DNA from 2 places in the Mesorhizobium sp. 113-3-9 genome. Region 1 is predicted to be linked to the other one. Evidence: predicted binding sites of a transcription regulator. Region 1 holds the regulator's gene; the other holds the start of a gene.

Region 1 (9,881 bases):
AAGGACCTCGAGCTTATCGTGCGCGTCGAGCCAAGGCTCGAAAACCTGTTCATCGGCGACGTCGGCCGCATCAGGCAAATCGTCACCAACCTGCTCGGCAACGCGGTCAAATTCACCGATGAAGGCCATGTGCTGGTCGACGTGACCGGCGAGAGGGTCCCGACCGGAACCAGGCTGACGATCTCGGTCACCGACACCGGGATCGGCATCCCCGAGGAAAAACTGAAGCTGGTGTTCGAAAAATTCAGCCAGGTCGACACCTCTTCGACACGGCGGCACGAGGGCACCGGGCTTGGCCTTGCCATCACCTCGCGGCTGGTCGACCTGATGGGCGGCGAGATCGGTGTCGAGAGCGCCGAGGGCAAGGGCTCGACCTTCTGGTTCACCGTGACGCTGCCCAGGGCCGGACAGCAGAACGGCCAGCGCATCATGCCGGTGGACGTGACGGGCGCACGGGTGCTGATCGTTGACGACAATGCCGTCAATCGGGCCATCCTGACCGAGCAGATGACCTCGTGGACGTTCGATTCCTGCGCGGCCGAAAGCGGCGCCGAAGGCCTCAAGGTGCTGATCGCGGCCGCCGCCTACGGCGTGCCCGTGGACTGCGTCGTGCTCGACTACCAGATGCCTGAGATGAGCGGCGCCGAAATGGCGCGCATCGTGCGCAACACCGAAGGTCTCGCCGACACGCCCATCATCATGCTGACCTCGGTCGACCAGTCGCTCGCCAACACCAGCTACCGTGATCTCGGCATCGACGCCCAGCTGATCAAGCCGGCGCGTTCCTCGGTGCTCCTGGAGACGCTGGTCGCGACCATACAGCGCCATCGCCACGCCACGGATGTCCACGCCGCCCAGCCGCTCGCGGGCGAGGGGCCTGGCGCTTCTCCGCCGCTGGCATTGTCCGAACAACGCGCGCAATTGCAGCCGCCACCGGTTCGCCCCAGGCTGCCTGCCACCGGCGATGGCGGACACAGGCTGGACATCCTCGTGGCCGAGGACAATGAGGTGAACCAGATGGTCTTCACCCAGATCCTTGGCGAAACCGGCTATGGTTTCGAGATCGTCGGCAATGGCCGCAAGGCGCTCGACGCCTTCGGCAAGCTCAATCCGTGCATGATCCTGATGGATGTCTCGATGCCGGAGATGAGCGGGCTCGAGGCGACCGCCGCGATCCGCCGGCTGGAGCAGGAAACCGGCACGCATGTGCCGATCGTCGGCGTCACCGCGCATGCGCTAAAAGGCGATCGCGAGCGGTGCCTGGAGGCGGGCATGGACGACTATCTGCCCAAGCCGATCAGCCCCAGGGCCCTGCTGGAGAAGGTCGAGCGCTGGATCGGCGCCGGCCGCCAGGTCCAGCGCAACGCGGGATAGCATCGCATTGCCTGGTTCCAGGGATGTGAGAGGCAAGCCAAGGGAATCAATCGCGGATTTGCCGCTGCGCCCGCATGCAATGACTATGGTGCGATCGCACCATATCAAAGGCGGCGCCCAGCCGAGACAATGGCAAAATCGAATTCCGCCCTTGCAGTTACGGGCGGGAGCAGCGACCGCCGGCAAAGAAGCAGCGTCAACCTACCCCAACGGACCTGTTTTTGGCGATGGCCCGGCCACGACACGCTCTGGCCTTGAGCAACGCGCTCCCGTCCGGATTTTCTTCCCCTGAGAAAGCCCCGTCGAATCCGGCGGCGGCTCCGGCTGGCGGATGGGCCAAGTCACTGATTCCGAGAGCAAACTCGGATCTGACCGCGACCGCTCGATGCCACCGCCTTTGCCAGGGCCTGTGACGCGTTACCGGGCTGACACGAAACTGTCATGCGACTGTTATAATCGAAGGCTATTGGCCTCAGCGGGCGCCGGTTAGGAATGGCGCCGAGAGACCATCTTCCGAACAGGAGCAGGCCACATGAGACATTTCATCCGCTCGGCGGCCGTTGCGATTGCAATGGCTACGGCGTCTACCTTCACCCTTTCCGCAGCAATGGCAGCTGACCTTTCCGGCGCCGGCTCGACATTCATCTACCCGGTGTTCGCCAAGTGGGCCGACACCTACAAGAAGGACACCGGCATCGGCCTCAACTACCAGTCGATCGGTTCGGGCGGCGGCATCAAGCAGGTCATCGCCAAGACCGTGACCTTCGGCGCCACCGACAAGCCGATGTCCGACGCCGACCTGGAAAAGAACGGCCTCGTGCAGTTCCCGATGGTGATGGGCGGCATCGTTCCGATCGTCAACCTCACCGGCGTCAAGCCGGGCGAGCTCGTCCTCGACGGCAAGACGCTGGCCCAGATCTATCTCGGCGCCATCACTACCTGGGACGACGCCGCCATCAAGGCGCTGAATCCCACCCTCACCCTGCCGTCGACCGCGATCGCCGTCGTGCATCGTTCGGACGGTTCGGGCACCACCTTCAACTTCACCGACTATCTGGTGAAGCTCTCGCCCGATTGGAAGGACAAGGTTGGTTCGGACACCGCCGTCGAATGGCCGACGGGCGTCGGCGCCAAGGGCAGCGAAGGCGTTGCCAACACCGTCAAGCAGACCGACGGCGGCATCGGCTACGTCGAATACGCCTATGCCAAGCAGAACAACCTTTCCTACTCCAAGCTGGTGAACGCTGCCGGCAAGGTCGTTGAGCCGTCGCTCGAATCCTTCGGCGCCGCCGCTTCGAATGCCGACTTCAAGACTGCCAAGAACTTCAACGTCATCATCACCAACGAGCCCGGCGACACCACCTGGCCGATCGCCGCCTCCACCTGGGTCCTGATCCACAAGGCTCCGGACGATGCCGCGACCACCGGCGAAGCCCTGAAGTTCTTTGCCTGGGCCTACAAGGACGGCAAGGAAACCGCCAAGGCGCTCGACTATGTCTCGATCCCCGACAGCGTCGTCGACCTGATCAAGGCGTCGTGGAAGGCCGACATCCAGGCCGGCGGCAAGCCCGTCTACGCCGGCGAGTAAGATCTTCCTAAGGAGCGCCGCGACCGTGGCGCTCCTTTTCCCTCAACCTGAAAGAGCCGAGCTTGACATGAGCGCTGTCCAGGAAGCCTTGCCAGCCGTCAGAGGTTCCCGCGATGCCACCGTTCGACGGTTCGCGCTGACCGACTCAATCTTCCACGCGACAACCCGCGCCGCCGCGATATTGGTGCTGGTGCTGCTTGGCGGCGTCGCGATCTCGCTATTTGCCGGTTCCTGGCAAGCCCTGTCGACTTTCGGCTTTTCCTTCCTGACCAGCGAAAGCTGGAACCCGGTGACGGAGAAGTTCGGTGCGCTGGCCCCGATCTACGGCACCATCATCACCTCGGCAATCGCCATCCTGATTGCCGTGCCGCTCGGCATCGGCATCGCCATCTTCCTCACCGAGCTTTGCCCGCGCCCGCTTCGGCGCCCGATCGGCATGGCGGTGGAATTGCTGGCCGGTATCCCTTCGATCATCTATGGTATCTGGGGCCTGTTCGTGCTGGCACCGTTCCTGCAGACGACCGTACAGCCTTTCATCATCAGCGTGTTCCACGGTATTCCGGGCCTCAACAGCCTGTTCGCTGGCCCCCCTTACGGCATCGGCCTGCTCACCTCGGCGATGATCCTGGCCATCATGATCCTGCCTTTCATCACCTCGATCACCAAGGACGTGTTCGACACGGTGCCATCTGTGCTGAAGGAATCGGCCTACGGGATCGGCTGCACGACCTGGGAGGTGACGCGCCGGGTCGTCATTCCCTACACGCGCATCGGCATCATGGGCGGCGTCATGCTGGCTCTCGGCCGCGCGCTTGGTGAAACAATGGCGGTGACCTTCGTCATCGGCAACGCCCACCGCATCTCGACGTCGCTGTTCGCACCGGCAACCACCATCTCCGCGACCATCGCCAACGAATTCACCGAAGCCGTCGGCGATCTCTACACCTCGTCGCTGGTCGCGCTCGGCCTGATCCTGTTCGTTATCACCTTCCTGATCCTTGCCATCGCACGCTACATGCTGATGCGCATCGATGCCCGCACGGGAGCCTGACCGATGTCGACAGCCACATCGCTTCACCAAAGCCGCAAGCGCAAGAATGGCGTGATGATGACGCTGTGCGTCGTCGCCGCCGGCATCGGCCTCGCCTGGCTGGCGCTGATCCTTGGCGCACTGCTCTACAAGGGCCTGTCGGGGGTCTCGCTGTCGGTCTTCACGGAAATGACTCCGCCGCCCGGTGACGCCGGCGGCCTGCTCAACGCCATCTACGGCAGCATCGTGATGACCATCATCGGCATCATCGTCGGTACGCCGATCGGCGTTCTGGCAGGCACCTACATGGCTGAATACGGCCGCTTCTCGAAGCTCACCACCGTGGTGCGCTTCATCAACGACATCCTTCTGTCGGCGCCATCGATCATCATTGGCCTGTTCGTCTATGAGCTGATGGTGCGGCCGATGGGGCATTTCTCGGCGATCGCCGGTGCCGTCGCGCTGGCCATCCTGGTCATCCCGGTGGTCGTGCGCACCACCGAGGACATGCTCAATCTGGTGCCGAACGCGTTGCGCGAAGCCGGCACCGCGATCGGCGCGCCGCGCTGGGTGGTCATCCGTTCGGTTGCCTATCGCGCGGCGCTTTCCGGCATCGTCACCGGCATATTGCTGGCCATCGCCCGCATCTCCGGCGAGACCGCACCCCTTCTTTTCACGGCGCTGAACAACCAGTTCTGGTCCAGCAATCTCAACGCGCCGATGGCCAGCCTGCCAGTCACCATCTTCCAGTTCGCTCTCAGTCCCTACGAGGAATGGCAGCAGCTGGCCTGGACCGGCGCACTCATAATCACATTGACGGTTCTCGCGCTCAGCATCTTTGCGCGCAGCCTGACCGGACGCAGAGAGGACAAATGAGCCAGATGTTGTCTCCAGACATGACGATCGCCGCCGAGGCGGCGGCCAAGGCCAAGATCGAGGTCAAGAACCTCAACTTCTACTACGGCCAATCGAAGGCGCTGAAGGATATCACGCTGTCGCTGCCCGAGCGCAGCGTCACCGCCTTCATCGGCCCTTCCGGTTGCGGAAAGTCGACGCTGCTGCGCGTCTTCAACCGCATCTACGAGCTCTACCCCAAGCAGACCGCGGAGGGCCAGGTGCTGCTCGACGGCCAGAACGTTCTCGACCGCTCGCAGGACCTCAACCTTTTGCGCACCAAAATCGGCATGGTGTTCCAGAAGCCGACGCCGTTCCCGATGTCGATCTACGAGAACATCGCCTTCGGCGTCAGGCTCTATGAGAAGATCAGCAAGGCCGAGATGGACGGTCGTGTCGAGCAGGCGCTGAAGCGCGCCGCTTTGTGGACCGAGGTCAAGGACAAGCTCAATGCCAGCGGCCTCAGCCTGTCGGGCGGCCAGCAGCAGCGGCTGTGCATCGCCCGCACGGTGGCGGTGAAGCCGGAGGTCATCCTGCTCGACGAGCCGGCCTCCGCGCTTGATCCGCTGTCGACCGCCAAGATCGAGGAACTGATCGACGAGCTGCAGGCCGACTACACGATCGTCATCGTCACCCACAACATGCAGCAGGCGGCGCGCGTCTCGAAGCAGACCGCCTTCATGTATCTTGGCGAACTGGTCGAATTCGACCGCACCGAGAAGATCTTCACGTCGCCTCGCGAGAAGCGCACGCAAGACTACATCACCGGCCGCTTCGGCTGATCGCACGCATACGAGGACCAGGATCATGGCCGAACATACAGTCGCAGCCTTCGACGAGGATCTCGGACAGATCAGCAGGCTGATCAGCGACATGGGCGATCTCGCCGGTTCGATGGTCGGCGGCGCCACCAAGGCGCTGCTGAATTCCGACAACGCGCTGGCACAGCGCGTAGTCTCCGACGACGCCATCATGGATGCGCGCCAGCGCGAACTCGACGATCGCGCCATCACGCTGATCGCCAAGCGCCAGCCGATGGCCGACGATCTGCGCCATGTCGTCGGGTCGATCCGCATGGCCGGCGACCTCGAACGCATTGGCGACCTTGCCAAGAACATCGCCAAGCGCGTCGGCACCGTCGGTCTCAACGCAACGCCGCGCGACCTGTCGCATTCCATCGACGCCATGGCGCAGCTGGTGCTGATCCAGGTGCAGGGCGTGATCGAGGAGTATGCGGCGCGCGACGCCGCCGCGCTTGCGAAGCTGCGCGCCGACGACGAACGCATCGACGTCAAGTACACCTCGGTGTTCCGCGAACTGCTGACCTACATGATGGAGGATCCGCGCAACATCACCGCTTGCACGCATCTGTTGTTCTGCGCCAAGAATCTCGAACGCATCGGCGACCATGTGACCAACATCGCCGAGAACGCGTACTATGTCCTGACCGGCACGCAACTGCCCGCCAACCGCCCCAAACAGGACGAGACGGCGATGTCGGCGCCGGCGGCTTGAGCGTTGGAGCGGTTCAGCGTTTCGCGGAAACGCCGAACCGCTCTATCTCTTTGTTTCACGCAATTCAGGATGGAAAACCGCTACATATTTTTTCCTGGGATTGCTTTAGAGGTGACCAGTCAATGATCGCACCACGCATCATGGTGGTGGAGGACGAGGAGCCGCTCGGCGTGCTCCTCCGCTACAATCTGGAATCGGAAGGTTATCAGGTCGAGGTGGTAACCCGCGGCGATGAAGCCGAAATCCGGCTGCAGGAGAACGTGCCCGATCTCCTGGTGCTCGACTGGATGGTACCGGCGGTGTCCGGCATCGAACTCTGTCGCCGGCTAAGAATGCGGCCCGAGACCGAACGGCTGCCGATCATCATGCTTACCGCGCGGGGTGAAGAAAGCGACCGCGTGCGCGGCCTTTCGACCGGTGCCGACGACTATCTGGTCAAGCCGTTCTCGACGCCGGAATTCATGGCCCGCGTCAAGGCGCTGCTGCGCCGCGCCAAGCCGGAAGTGCTGTCCAGCGTGCTCAAGGTCGGCGACATCGTGCTCGACCGTGAATCGCACCGGGTCTACCGCAAGAAGAGCGAGATCCGGCTCGGGCCGACCGAATTCCGCCTTCTGGAATTCATGATGCGCCATCCCGGCCGCGTCTTCTCGCGCAGCCAACTGCTCGACAATGTCTGGGGTGAGACGATCTATATCGACGAGCGCACCGTGGACGTGCATGTCGGCCGCCTGCGCAAGGCGGTCAACAATGGCCGCATGCCCGACGTCATCCGCACCATCCGTGGGGCAGGCTACGCGATCAGGGAAGATTAGAGCCTTGAGGCGGAAGCGTTGATCGGTTGAATGTGTCCACTCCCGGGTCACACGCATTGACAATTGGCTGAGACGCTCATGGCTTCGTATCCTTGGGCGAGCAAAGGAGCGCAGCGACGCGGCGCGGACCCCTGGAGCTGCTCTGCAGCCCAAGGATCCATGCCGCGACCTCAAAGCGTTGCCACGGCGCAAATCCTGCTCCGCTGCACTGCGTGGCATAGGTCACGGAATGGATCCCAGGGTCTCCGCGACGGAGCTTCGCTCCTGCTCCGCCCACGGATGACGACGGCCAATCTCCAAGTAAGCGAGGGTCTACGGCATCAACGACGAATGCCAGCTCAGGCAACGCTCTTCCCGGCACTGCCTCTTGCCTGCACGCCCGGCGCGAAGATCTCCTGATCGACGAAGGTCAGTGCGCGCATGGCGCAGCCCTCGCGGATCAGGGGCAACTCGTTCGGTTCGGTGTCGAACGAAATCGATTTCGAGTGCTGGCCGCCGGCGGTCTGGGCGATCGCCTCGCGCAATGCCGGCTCGATCAGGTCGAAGGCGGCGGCGCTGACGCCGACCATGGCCACGGGGGCGGGATCGATCAGCGCGAACAGGCTGCCGAGGCCATAACCCAGTGCTTCGCCGGCCTTGCGATAGGCTTCGCGCTCGGGCCCGGCCCGTTCCCGTGCCGTCGTCGCCAATGCCCGCATCTGCGCGTCGCTGACGTCGGCGACCGGTTCGGTGTCCTCGCCAAGCTGCCTGGCATTGCGCCAGATGGCGTAGTTGCCGGCATAGGCCTCGACGCAGCCGCGCCGCCCGCAGCGGCAGAGCGCGCCGCCTGGCCGATGGATCATGTGGCCGAACTCGCCGCCCGACGAATGGGTGCCGGTGAACAGCTCGCCCTTCAGCACCAGGCCCATGCCGATGCCGTGCGACAAAAGGATGGCGATGAAGTCGTCGCGGTAGCGTTCGGGGTCGCGCCAGCGCAGCGCCACCGCCATCATGTTGCAGTCGTTCTCCATGGTGGCCGGGATGCCGAACTCGGCTTCCAGTATGTCGGCGAAGGCGATGTCGGTCTGCGGCGTGATCGGCGACCACAGCATGGCCCTGGCCTCGGTGTCGGTGATCCCCTGGATCGCCAGTGCGATGCGGGCGACGCTGCGCACGTCGATATCGGGATCCTCGAGGCGGCGCCGTACAATGGCGACGCATTCACCGATCAGCGCCTCGCGCGACATGGTCAGCGTGTCCAGCCGGCGCTGTTCCTCCGATATCACCTGGCCGGCATAGTCGATGACGGCGACGGACAGGAAATTCAGCGACAGCACCACAGTCATGATGGCCGCGGCCTCCGGGTTGAGGCCGAGGCCGACCTGTGGCCTGCCGCGTTTGAGCGCACCGGCCTCGCTCGGCTTGCCCTCGACCAGGATGCCTTCGCCGATCAGGTCCGAAGAGATCGCCGATATGGTCGAATGGCTGAGGCCGGTGGTCGCGGCGATCTCGGTGCGCGACGGTTGGCCGGCCCGGCGCACGGCCGCAATCACCATGGCGCGGTTGCGCCGGCGCAGATCGTCGTGGCGGATTCCGACCGACATACTTTCCCACATCCTCCCCGTCGCCGCGGTTCTTACTGCCCCTCGAACACTGCCGGCGACTGGGGCAAATACTGGCAGAAGCGGCTGGTGCTGTCATTTATTTATTGCGAGGCTCGAAAAAAAGTCCACCACACCTCAAGATCCATCAGAATCGATGTTGACAGCGTTCCGACGATGGATCAGTATTTTTTTTGAGGCTCGAAAAAATAGAGCCTCTGTGCCGGCCTTCGGGTCAGTTTGGTCGCGCCATACGCGGCGCAGGGAGGATATCATGAAGAGATTCACGGCCGCCATCCTGGCGGGTGTCGCCATGTCGCTGACGCTTGCGTCGGTCGCGCAGGCGAAGGACAAGGTCATCGGTGTTTCGTGGTCGAACTTCCAGGAAGAGCGCTGGAAGACCGACGAGGCCGCCATGAAGAAGGCGATCGAGGCCGCCGGCGACAAGTACATTTCCGCCGATGCGCAGTCCAATCCCGGCAAGCAGCTTACCGATGTCGAGAGCCTGATCTCGCAGGGCGCCAACTCGCTGATCATCCTGGCGCAGGATGCCTCGGCGATCGGCCCGGCGGTGCAGAAGGCACTGGACGAAGGCATTCCGGTCGTCGGCTATGACCGCCTGATCGAGAACAAGGACGTCTTCTACCTGACCTTCGACAACAAGGAAGTCGGCCGCTTGCAGGCCGGCGCAGTGTTCAAGGTCAAGCCGGAAGGCAACTATGTCTTCATCAAGGGCTCGGGTGCCGATCCGAACGCCGATTTCCTGTTCTCGGGCTCGATGGAAGTGCTCAAGGCGGCCATCGACAGCGGCAAGATCAAGAATGTCGGCGAGGCCTATACGGACGGCTGGCTCCCCGCCAACGCCCAGAAGAACATGGAACAGTTCCTGACCGCCAACGACAACAAGGTCGATGCCGTGGTCGCCGCCAATGACGGCACCGCAGGCGGTGTCGTCGCGGCGCTGACGGCGCAAGGCCTTGCCGGTACCGTGCCGGTGTCGGGCCAGGACGGCGATCATGCCGCGCTGAACCGCATCGCGCTCGGCACCCAGACCGTGTCGGTGTGGAAGGATGCGCGCGAGCTCGGCA
Region 2 (9,881 bases), 380 kb from region 1:
CCTATGATACGCAGTTCGACGGCTTCGCACCGGCCTCGGTCCACAACAATCCCAAGGCGCGGCAGAAATGGGCGGTCGAGCAGATGAAGTTCGGCGCCAAGGCATCGCGCAATCTCGGGCTTGACGCCTCGGTGTCGTTCACCGGCTCGCTGGCTTTCCCTTATCTCTACCCCTTCCCGCAGCGGCCGGCCGGACTGATCGAGGAGGCCTTTGGCGAACTCGGCAAACGCTGGAAGCCGATCCTCGATGTGTATGAGGACAATGGCGTCGATGTCGGCTACGAAATTCATCCCTCCGAGGACGTGTTCGACGGCGCCACCTTCGAGATGTTCCTCGATGCGGTCGGCGGCCACAAGCGCTGCAACATCAACTACGACCCGTCGCACTTCCTCCTGCAGCAGCTCGACTATCTCGAATTCATCGACATCTACCACGAGCGCATCAAGGCGTTCCACGTGAAGGACGCCGAGTTCAATCCGACCGGCCGGCAAGGCGTCTATTCCGGCTATCAGAGCTGGACCAACCGCGCCGGCCGCTTCCGCTCGCTCGGTGACGGGCAGGTGGATTTCGGCGGCATCTTCTCCAAGCTGACGCAGTACAATTATGATTCCTGGGCGGTCCTGGAGTGGGAGTGCTGCCTGAAGCATCCCGAAGACGGCGCGGCCGAAGGCGCACCCTTCATCCAGCACCACATCATCCGCGTGACGGAAAAGGCATTCGACGACTTTGCCGGCGGCACCACCGACAAGAAGCTGCTGCGCGCGATGATGGGCATCTAGCGCGGCTTGTCCCTCCCCCGAGGGGGAGGGTGGCCCGAAGGGCCGGGTGGGGTCGGTTCGTGCCGAACTCCGCCTCTACGACCCACCAGATCCGCTGCGCGGATCGACCCCTCCTCGAGGAGAGGTAAATAGCACGAGGGAGAGAGACATGGTCGGCGCATCGAAGTCGGAAACGGGAGGCGGCCCGATCCGCTACGGCATGGTCGGCGGCGGGCAAGGCGCCTTCATCGGCGCGGTGCACCGCATCGCGGCGCGCATGGACAATGATTTCGTGCTGGTTGCCGGCGCGCTGTCGTCCGACCCGGCGCGTGCCAGGGCTTCGGCCGCCGAACTCGGCCTCGATCCGGACCGCAGCTACGCGTCCTACGCCGAGATGGCCAAGGCCGAGGCGAAGCGTCCCGACGGCATCGAGGCGGTGGCCATCGTCACGCCCAACAATGTGCATGTGCCGGCAGCCAAGGCCTTCCTCGAGGCCGGCATCCACGTGATCTGCGACAAGCCGCTGGCGACGACGCTGGCCGAGGCGAAGAAGCTCGCCGCGGTCGTCGAGAAGACCGGCAAGGTGTTCGTGCTGACCCACAATTATACCGCCTATCCGATGGTGCGGCAGGCACGCGAAATGGTGGCCAAGGGTGTGCTCGGCGACATCCGCATCGTGCAATCGGAATATCCGCAGGACTGGCTTACCGAGGATCTCGCCGCCACCGGCCAGAAGCAGGCCTCATGGCGCGGCGATCCCAAGCAGGCGGGCGCCGGTGGCGCGCTGGGCGATATTGGCACCCATGCCTACAATCTCGCCCGCTTCGTCTCCGGGCTGGAGCTCGATTCGCTGTCGGCCGATCTCGATGCCTTCGTGCCGGGGCGGCTGCTCGACGACAATGTCAACGTCATGCTGCGCTTCAAGCCCGCCGGCAAGACGCATCCCGCCAAGGGCATGATCTGGGCGAGCCAGGTGGCGCCCGGACACGAAAACGGGCTGAAGCTGCGTATCTATGGTTCGAAGGGCGGGCTGGAATGGGTGCAGGCCGATCCGAACTATCTCTGGTACACGCCGTTCGGCCAGCCGAAGCAGTTGATCACGCGCAACGGCGCCGGTGCGCTGCCGGTCGCGGGTCGTGTCAGCCGCGTTCCATCAGGTCATCCCGAGGGCTATCTCGAAGGTTTCGCCAATATATATCAGGAGGCGGCACGGGCCATTCGCGCGGCGCGCCGCAAGGGTGGCAAGCCGGCAAAGGATGTCGTCTTCCCGACCATCCAGGACGGCGTCGAAGGCATGGCCTTCATCGAGGCCTGCGTGAAGTCGTCGAAGAAGAATGGAGCGTGGACCAAGCTCTGACCGGGATGCCGATCTTCAGGTGAGGCCGGCCTGCAAATGACAGTTTCCTGCGCTTCCGGTGCCCGCGTGCGAAAAGTACGCTCCGCTCCGGTTCCCGGAAACCCCCATTTTCGGCTCGGCCTGACCTGAAGTTCAACACCCCGGTAGGGCCAAAAAGGGGAGGGGCGTCGATGAAAATCGGCATGTGCATGTTCTTGTGGACGACCGCGGTGTCGAAGAAGCACGAGCCACTGCTTCGAGACATCAAGGCCACCGGTTTCGACGGTGTCGAGATTCCGATCTTTGCCGGCATGCCCGACGACTACAGGAAGCTCGGCGAACTGCTCGACCGCATCGGCTTGGAACGGACCGCGGTATCGGCGATGGGCGATCCCTCAATGAACCTGATCTCGGCCGATGCCGCGACCCGCAAGGTCGGTGTCGAGTACATGAAATGGGCTGTCGATTGCGCCGACGCGCTTGGCGCAAGGACGCTCAGCGGACCGCTGCATTCGACGCTCGGCGCGTTTTCCGGCTCCGGGCCGACGGCCGCCGAGAAGAACCGTTCCGTCGCCTCGCAGCGCGCCATTGGCGACCACGCCGGCAAGCGCAACGTCACCATCGGGCTGGAGGCGCTGAACCGCTTCGAATGCTATCTTCTCAACACGATGGCTGATCTGTCGGAGCACATCGATGCCATCGACCGGCCGCACATCAAGGCGATGTACGACACTTTTCATGCCAATATCGAGGAGGCCGACCCGATCGGCGCCTATACGAAACATCGCAGGAATGTCGTGCACATCCACATATCGGAAAACGATCGCGGCGTGCCGGGGCGCGGCAATATTCCGTGGAAAGAGACGTTCGCCGCGATCCGCAAGAGCGGCTATGACGACTGGCTGACGATCGAGGCGTTTGGGCGCTCGCTGAAGGATTTGGCGGCGGCGACCAAGGTGTGGCGCGATTTCTCGGAAACGCCGGAAGCGGTTTATCGCGAGGGCTACAAGCATATCAAGAACGGGTGGAAGAAGGCCGCTTAGGGCGTCGGGACGCCGTCTGACGAGCGCCGGCGGGACAGAGGGGGGCGCTGTCCCGCCGACCTCTCCTAATCGTGCACCACAGGACGACCTAACCCTGCTCGGCCTGGATCCGGTTGTAGTCGTGGATCGTCCGGCTCAGCCGGCGGCGCAGGAAGTTGGATATGTTGTCGAAGATGAAGACGACGAGCAGGATCAGCAGCACCATGTAGAAGACGTTGGCCCAGTTGGAGTTGGTGCGCATCGCTTCCCACAATTTCAGGCCGATGCCGCCGGCGCCGACGGCGCCGATGATGGTGGCGCCCCTGGTGTTGGATTCCCACTGGTAGAGGGTCTGGCTGATGAAGACCGGAATGACTTCCGGCATCACACCGTAGCGCTGCACCAGGAGACCGTTGGCACCAGTCGACAGCACACCTTCGCGCGGCTTGTCGTCGATGTTTTCCAGCGCCTCGGAATAGGTTTTGCCGAGCGTGCCGATCTCGGTGAAGAAGATCGCGGCACTGCCGGCGAGCGGGCCGGGGCCGAAGGCGCGGGTGAAGAACAAGGCCCAGATCAGCATGTCGACCGAGCGCATGAAGTCGAAGAAGCGCTTGAGGACCTGGCTGAGCACGCCGCTCGGCGTGATGTTGCGGGCGGCGAAGAAGGCAAGCGGGAAGGCGACGATGCCGCCGAGCAGGGTGCCCAGAAACGCCATGACGATGGTTTGCAAAAGCTTCGTCCAGACGTCGCCGTGTTGCCACTGGGCGTTGTTCCAGATGTTGTCGCCGGCCAGCGCCAGGTTCGACGTGCCCGGCTTCAGCTCAGGCCCCGACACGATCAGCGAGAGCACTTCGCCCGCCGATTTGCCGAAGAAGGGCGAGCGTGTGTCGAAGACGAAATTCGCCCAGCCGAGGAAGCGCTTGCGCACCTTGACGCGGTCGACGGTGACGCGCACCTCGCCGACGAAGCCCATCTTGGCGACCACCTCGTCGTCATGGGCGGTGATCCAGTCCGGCACCGGACCTGATATCACCGGCTTGCCGCTGGTCAGCGCAACAGGCACGGTCTCGCCGTTGGCCGTGATTGTCGCCTGTGCCTTGTCGAAGGTGACGGATTTTGCCGGGCCGTCGATCAGCACGGTGAATGTGCCGTCCGGATTTTTGATTACCCAGTCGGGGTTCGGGTTCTCGCCAAGGGCCGAAAAGCGCGGGTATTTTGGCGTGATCTCCGGCTGGTCGAGACGGAATTCCGGCTGCAAATCGTAGCTGATCCATTGTGTCAGGAAGAGCGGCAGACGCTCCCAGTGCGATTCCCGCAGCACTTGCGGCAGGTTGAAGAACCACAGGACATAGATGAGGTAAGTCAGGATGCCGACAAACAGGAAGAGCGGGGCGAAGCGCTTGTGCAGCGGCCGCCGGAACACTTGCGGATAGCGCTCCTCGATCGACAGCATTTCCTCGGCGGTCATGGTCGTTTGTCTTTCCATTTGGCCATGACCTCTTGGACAAAACGGTTCCCGCTTGTCCGAGAAAACCGGATGCCACTTTTCGCTAACGCGGTCCTTCGGTTCGGTGTCATGGCCTAAGCCCCCATCAGAAAGGCTTGCTCGCCGACCAGCTTGCGGCGCAGCCAGGCGGAAAACTGGTCGATGATGAAGATGGTCGTGAACAAGAGCAGCACCAGCGCCAGTGTCTTGGCGCCGAAGCCGCGCGAGATGGAGAGCTTCAACTCCTCGCCGATGCCGCCGCCGCCGACGGCGCCGATGATGGTCGAGGCGCGGACATTGATCTCGACGCGCAGCAGCGTGTAGGACGTGAAATTGGGCAGCACCTGCGGCAGGCCGGCAAAGCGCACCCGCTCGAACCAGTTGGCGCCGACCGCGCGAAGGCCTTCCTCGGCACGCATGTCGATGTTCTCGTTGATCTCGTAGAACAGCTTGCCGAGCGCGCCGATCGAATGCAGGCCGATGGCGATGATGGCGGCGATCGGACCGATGGAGACAATTGCCGCGAACAGGCCGGCAATGACGATCTCGGGGAAGGCGCGCAGCAGCTCCATGAAACGCTTGACGATCAGCCGCAGCGCCGGATGGGGCGTCAGGTTGCGGGCCGCGATGAAGGAAAAGGGCACGGCGAAGATGAAGCCGATGAAGGTGGAGACCAGCGCCACGTTCACCGTGGTCAGCATCAGCTCGAAATATTCGGGAATGTAGAACCCGCCCCAGACATAGATGCGGCCGAGCGGGAAATTGTATTCCTGGGTGCCGGTATCATGCGGCGAGGCAATGTCGAACATTGCCCGCCAGACGTCGTTCCAGTCCTTGGGGACCAGCCAGCTCAAGAAATCCAGGATATGCGGCAGCCGATCGAAGAAGTGTCCGGCATTGGCTTCGTCGGCGAACCACATGCTGGCGAACATCGCGGCGAGCAGCAGGCCAACGCCGAGCACGGTATAGAGCCTGCGCAGCGACGTCTGGCGTCGCCAGGCATCGGCCATCGGATGAGGGGCGCCGGAGGGGGCTGTCACGGAAAGGGTCATGATCGGAGATGCAAAAAGGGCGGTGTTTTTGAACACCGCCCTTCTTGATTTCGCCGTTAGCCGCCGATGGCTGCCTTACGGGCTTCGACGATGACGTTGTAGAAATCCGGCTTCACCGGAACGTAGCCGGTGAAATCGCCACCTTCGACGCCTTCGAAGCAAGCCTTGTCCTTCTTCGGCAGTTCGGTGAAGAAGGCGGCGAGCTTGGCGGTCATCTCGTCGCCGAGCGCGGTGCGCACGACCAGCGGGCCGTTCGGGATCAGGCCCGAGCGCCAGACTTCGACGAAGTCGTTCGGGTCGACAGCGCCCTTGGCGACGACCTTGTGGAAGGTGCCGGAGGTGAAGCCGTTCTTGAAGTCGCCGATGCCCGAGGAATCGTCGACAGCGACATCGACCTTGCCGTCGCGCACGGCCAGGATGTTGTTCTCATGGCCGCCGTTGAACTGGGTCGAGGCGAAATAGGTCTCGTTGGAGGCGCCGGTGTCCTTCGGAATCTGGGTCAGCGGGATCAGGTAGCCGGAGGTCGAATCCGGATCGGCATAGCCGAGCTTCTTGCCCTTGGCCGACTTGATGTCGGTGATGCCGGAAGACTTGAGCGCCAGGCCGATCGAATAATAGCCGGTCGCGCCGTCGGTCTGCTGGGTGGTGAGGATCGGGGTGACCGCCTTCGGATCCTTGATGTAGACGCTGGCATAGCCGGAGGCGCCGAGTTCGGCGAAGTCGAGCGTGCCACCGAGCAGGCCCTGGATGACGCCGTCGTAGTCGGCGGCGGGGAACAGCGAGACCTTCTCGAAGCCGAATTCGGCCTTCAGATGGTCGGCCAGGCACTGGTAGTTGCGCAGCCGGTCGGTTTCGTTTTCACCGCCGAGGATGCCGACGCGGAATTCCTTCAGATCGGCGGCGTGGGCCATGCTGGTCGCCATGGCGAGCACCGAAACGGCGCCGAAAACCATCTTCCTGAACATTTGATGTCTCTCCTGTAAGTTCCGGCCCCGCGCCGGCAACGTTCTTGATCTTGACAAATGCCCTTGACGCGGGCGGACGATCCAGGCCGCTCTTTCTTGAACTCAGTAACCCGGGAATGCGGGTTCGAGCGGTCCGGCGGATGCTGCGATCTTTTGCTTGAAGGCAACGCTGGTGGAGGTGATGGCCTCCGATATCTCTGCGCCATTGCTGTCGGCGCCATAGACGAGGCGCACGGCCTCTCGGTTCAGCTCTTCGGGCGGGCCGTCGAAGACGACCTTGCCGGCGGCCATGCCGATGATGCGGTTGCAATAGGCACGCGCTGTATCGAGCGTATGCAGATTGGTGACGACGGTGATGCCTTCGCGCAGGTTGATGTCCTGCAGGGAATCCATCACCACCTTGGCGTTGAGCGGGTCGAGCGAGGCGATCGGCTCGTCGGCGAGGATAACCTTTGGCTGCTGCATCATGGCGCGGGCGATGGCGACGCGCTGCTGCTGTCCACCTGACAGCGTGCCGGCTGGCTGCAGAGCGGTACGGGCGATGTCGAGCCGCTCCAGGGCGGCGACTGCCTCGGCGCATTCGGCGCGTGAAAACATACCGAGAAGGTTGGACAGGGTCGAACGATGGTTCAACTTGCCGAGCAGCACATTGGTCAACACGTCGAGGCGCGGCACCAGGTTGAACTGCTGGAAGATCATGGCGCAGTCGCGCTGCCAGCGCCGCAGCGGTGAGCCGCGCAACTGGGAGACCTCGGCGCCGTCAAAAAAAATCGACCCCTGGCTGGGGTCGACGAGACGGTTGATCATGCGAAGAAGGGTCGATTTGCCGGCGCCCGAACGGCCGATGACGCCGACCATCTGACCCTGCGGGATCGAGATGGTGACGTCGCTGACGGCGGTGTTCTTGCCAAATCGTCGGCTGACACCGCGGATTTCGAGCGTGGCAGAGCTTGCTGACATGGGCTGGTTCCAGTCCGGTCCATATTGATCGTCAGGCATTCGCCTAACGCAGCCACATGAACCTGCCGTGTCGCCAGCATGTCAGTTTTGTTACGCTCCACAGGCTTGGCGGCTGGCGCCTTGCCGGAGATCAGCCGAGCACCAGCAATTCCTCGAAATGCTTCATGTCGCGGAAAGCGCAGAAGGCGGGCGCCTTGATCTCGATTGTCGGAGCCTGCCTTGCGAAAAGCGCCAGGCAATCGTCGAACAGCGCCTGCCAGGCCGCGGCCCTGTCGTCGGCGAGACGCTGGATCTGGTAGGCGAAGGTGATGTGGAAGACGTAGGTGTCGTGATCGGGATGCCGGTAGCCGAACGGAACCGCCAGTGCATCGCGCCACTTACGCATGACCCGCACATCCTCGTCCGTCGCGCCGGCAACGGTGAGGCCGGTCGGCACGACCTCGACCACCTTGATGTTGAAGGGGCCGAGCCCCTCGAAACCCTTCAGGCGTTCCAGATAAAGGCGAGTCATCGCATCGATGCCGGTGTCGAGCGGCACGTCCTGCGGCCAGTAGGGCAGGCGGCGGCGATATTCGATGATGCCCTGGAATAGGGTCATGTGCAGGCTGGAGACAGGCGTGAAGGCGAGCCGGTCGGCGTCAGGCATCGCCAGCATCTTCTCACGCACGCCAAGCACCACAGCCTCGGATGGCGAACCTCCGACCAGGTGGCTGACGACGGTGTTGCCTGGCTCGGTCAGAAAATTGCCCGACGTGTCGTAGCGGGTGCCGAGATGCGCTGGCGAGGCCGGATTGGAGCCGGCAAAGAATCCGGCGAGCGAGGGTCTGACGGTGTCGGGCATGGCGATCTCCTTGGGGAGATGGCGTCCTGTCCGAGTCCTGTGTCAAGGATGTGAACAGGCTCCCCGATGACGATGATGCGAGGGAGCCATCTTTGCTGGAACTGCCTTACCCCTGGTATTTCTCCAGGAACGCCTCGGCCGAAAGTTCGCGAAAATCGTCAAGTGACGCGCGCAGCCTGGCATGGTCCCAGTCCCACCAGGCAAGCGCCTGGTATCGTTCAGCGGTGCGGCGGTCGAAGCGCTCGCGGATCGGCTTTGCCGGCACGCCGGCGACGATGGTGTAGGGCGCGACATCCTTCGACACGACGGCTCCCGCGCCGACCGCGGCGCCATCGCCGACAGTAACGCCGGGCAGGACGGTCGAACCGTGGCCGAGCCAGGTGTCGTGGCCGATGCTGACGCGCTTGGCGCGGCGTTGGGCGAAGAACTGGCTCTCATGCTCGGCATCGTCCCAATAGTCCGACGCGCGGTAGGTGAAATGGTGCAGCGTCGGCCGCCAGGTCGGGTGGTTGGTGGCGTTGAGGCGCACGCTTGCGGCGATGTTGGCGAACTTGCCGATCGTCGCGCACCAGACGGCGCAGTCCTGCATCATGTAGGAATAGTCGCCGAGTTCGCTTTCCGAGACCCTGCTGCGGTCGGCGATCTCGGTCCAGCGGCCAAGCGTCGAGTTGTGTACCTCCGCCGTCGGGTGGACCAGCGGCGTCTCCGACAATTTCCTGGTCATGCGGCGAGTTTTCCCGGAGCAAAGGCGGTGACGTCGATGATGCGGTCGGCAACCGCCTCGCGCACATCGTGATCGTGGAAGATGCCGAGCAGGGCGACATCCGCCGCCTTCTTGGCGGCGATGAGTTCGATCACCACGTCGCGGTTGGTGGCGTCGAGCGAGGCGGTCGGCTCGTCGAGCAGCAGGATCGGGTGTTCGGTGATGAAGCCGCGCGCGATGTTGACGCGCTGCTGCTCACCGCCGGAGAAGGTCGCCGGCGGCAGCGCCCAGAGTTTTTCCGGCAGGTTGAGCTTCGCCAGGAGTGCGCGCGCCTTGCCTCTGGCCGCCTCGCGCTCCTCGCCGCGTTCGACCAGCGGCTCCGCGACGACATCGAGCGCCGAAACGCGCGGCACGGTGCGCAGGAACTGGCTGACATAGCCGATCGTTTGCCGGCGCACGGCAAGCACGGTGCGCGGGCTGGCATTGGCGAGATCGATCAGCCCGTCGTCGTGCCTGACGATGATCTGGCCTTCATCGACGGCATAGTTGCCGTAGAGCATCTTCAGGATCGAGCTCTTGCCGGCACCGGACGGGCCGCCGAGCACCGTGCATTCGCCAGCCTTGATCGAGAACGAGACACCAGCGACGACCGGCAGCTTGATGCCGTCGCGCAGGTGCATGGTGAAGCTCTTGGCGACGTCGGAAACAACGAGCGGGGTTGGCATGATCAGTGTCCTTTGTCTTGCCGCATGATCCGG

The links. The regulator PhoB, encoded in region 1, activates phosphate uptake and scavenging genes when phosphate is short. The targets are predictions, from matches to a motif close to TGTCATNNANCTGTCAT.
Region 2: phnC (phosphonate ABC transporter ATP-binding protein) is a predicted target of PhoB. The motif match lies at 7,658-7,674, and genes of this name have one in related genera.

Annotation. Positions count from the first base shown of each region.
Region 1 covers NZ_AP023246.1:1,636,931-1,646,811, forward strand. Annotated here, with positions in the region: gene MesoLj_RS07945 (PAS domain-containing protein) at 1-1,374, shown strand, start outside; gene pstS (phosphate ABC transporter substrate-binding protein PstS) at 1,907-2,962, shown strand; gene pstC (phosphate ABC transporter permease subunit PstC) at 3,030-4,013, shown strand; gene pstA (phosphate ABC transporter permease PstA) at 4,017-4,868, shown strand; gene pstB (phosphate ABC transporter ATP-binding protein PstB) at 4,865-5,668, shown strand; gene phoU (phosphate signaling complex protein PhoU) at 5,694-6,401, shown strand; gene phoB (phosphate regulon transcriptional regulator PhoB) at 6,524-7,213, shown strand; gene MesoLj_RS07980 (ROK family transcriptional regulator) at 7,552-8,796, opposite strand; gene xylF (D-xylose ABC transporter substrate-binding protein) at 9,068-9,881, shown strand, end outside.
Region 2 covers NZ_AP023246.1:2,012,386-2,022,266, forward strand. Annotated here, with positions in the region: gene MesoLj_RS09740 (sugar phosphate isomerase/epimerase family protein) at 1-779, shown strand, start outside; gene MesoLj_RS09745 (Gfo/Idh/MocA family protein) at 928-2,115, shown strand; gene MesoLj_RS09750 (sugar phosphate isomerase/epimerase family protein) at 2,286-3,137, shown strand; gene phnE (phosphonate ABC transporter, permease protein PhnE) at 3,226-4,602, opposite strand; gene phnE (phosphonate ABC transporter, permease protein PhnE) at 4,698-5,654, opposite strand; gene phnD (phosphonate ABC transporter substrate-binding protein) at 5,711-6,619, opposite strand; gene phnC (phosphonate ABC transporter ATP-binding protein) at 6,722-7,579, opposite strand; gene MesoLj_RS09775 (DUF1868 domain-containing protein) at 7,710-8,420, opposite strand; gene MesoLj_RS09780 (DapH/DapD/GlmU-related protein) at 8,527-9,144, opposite strand; gene phnL (phosphonate C-P lyase system protein PhnL) at 9,141-9,848, opposite strand.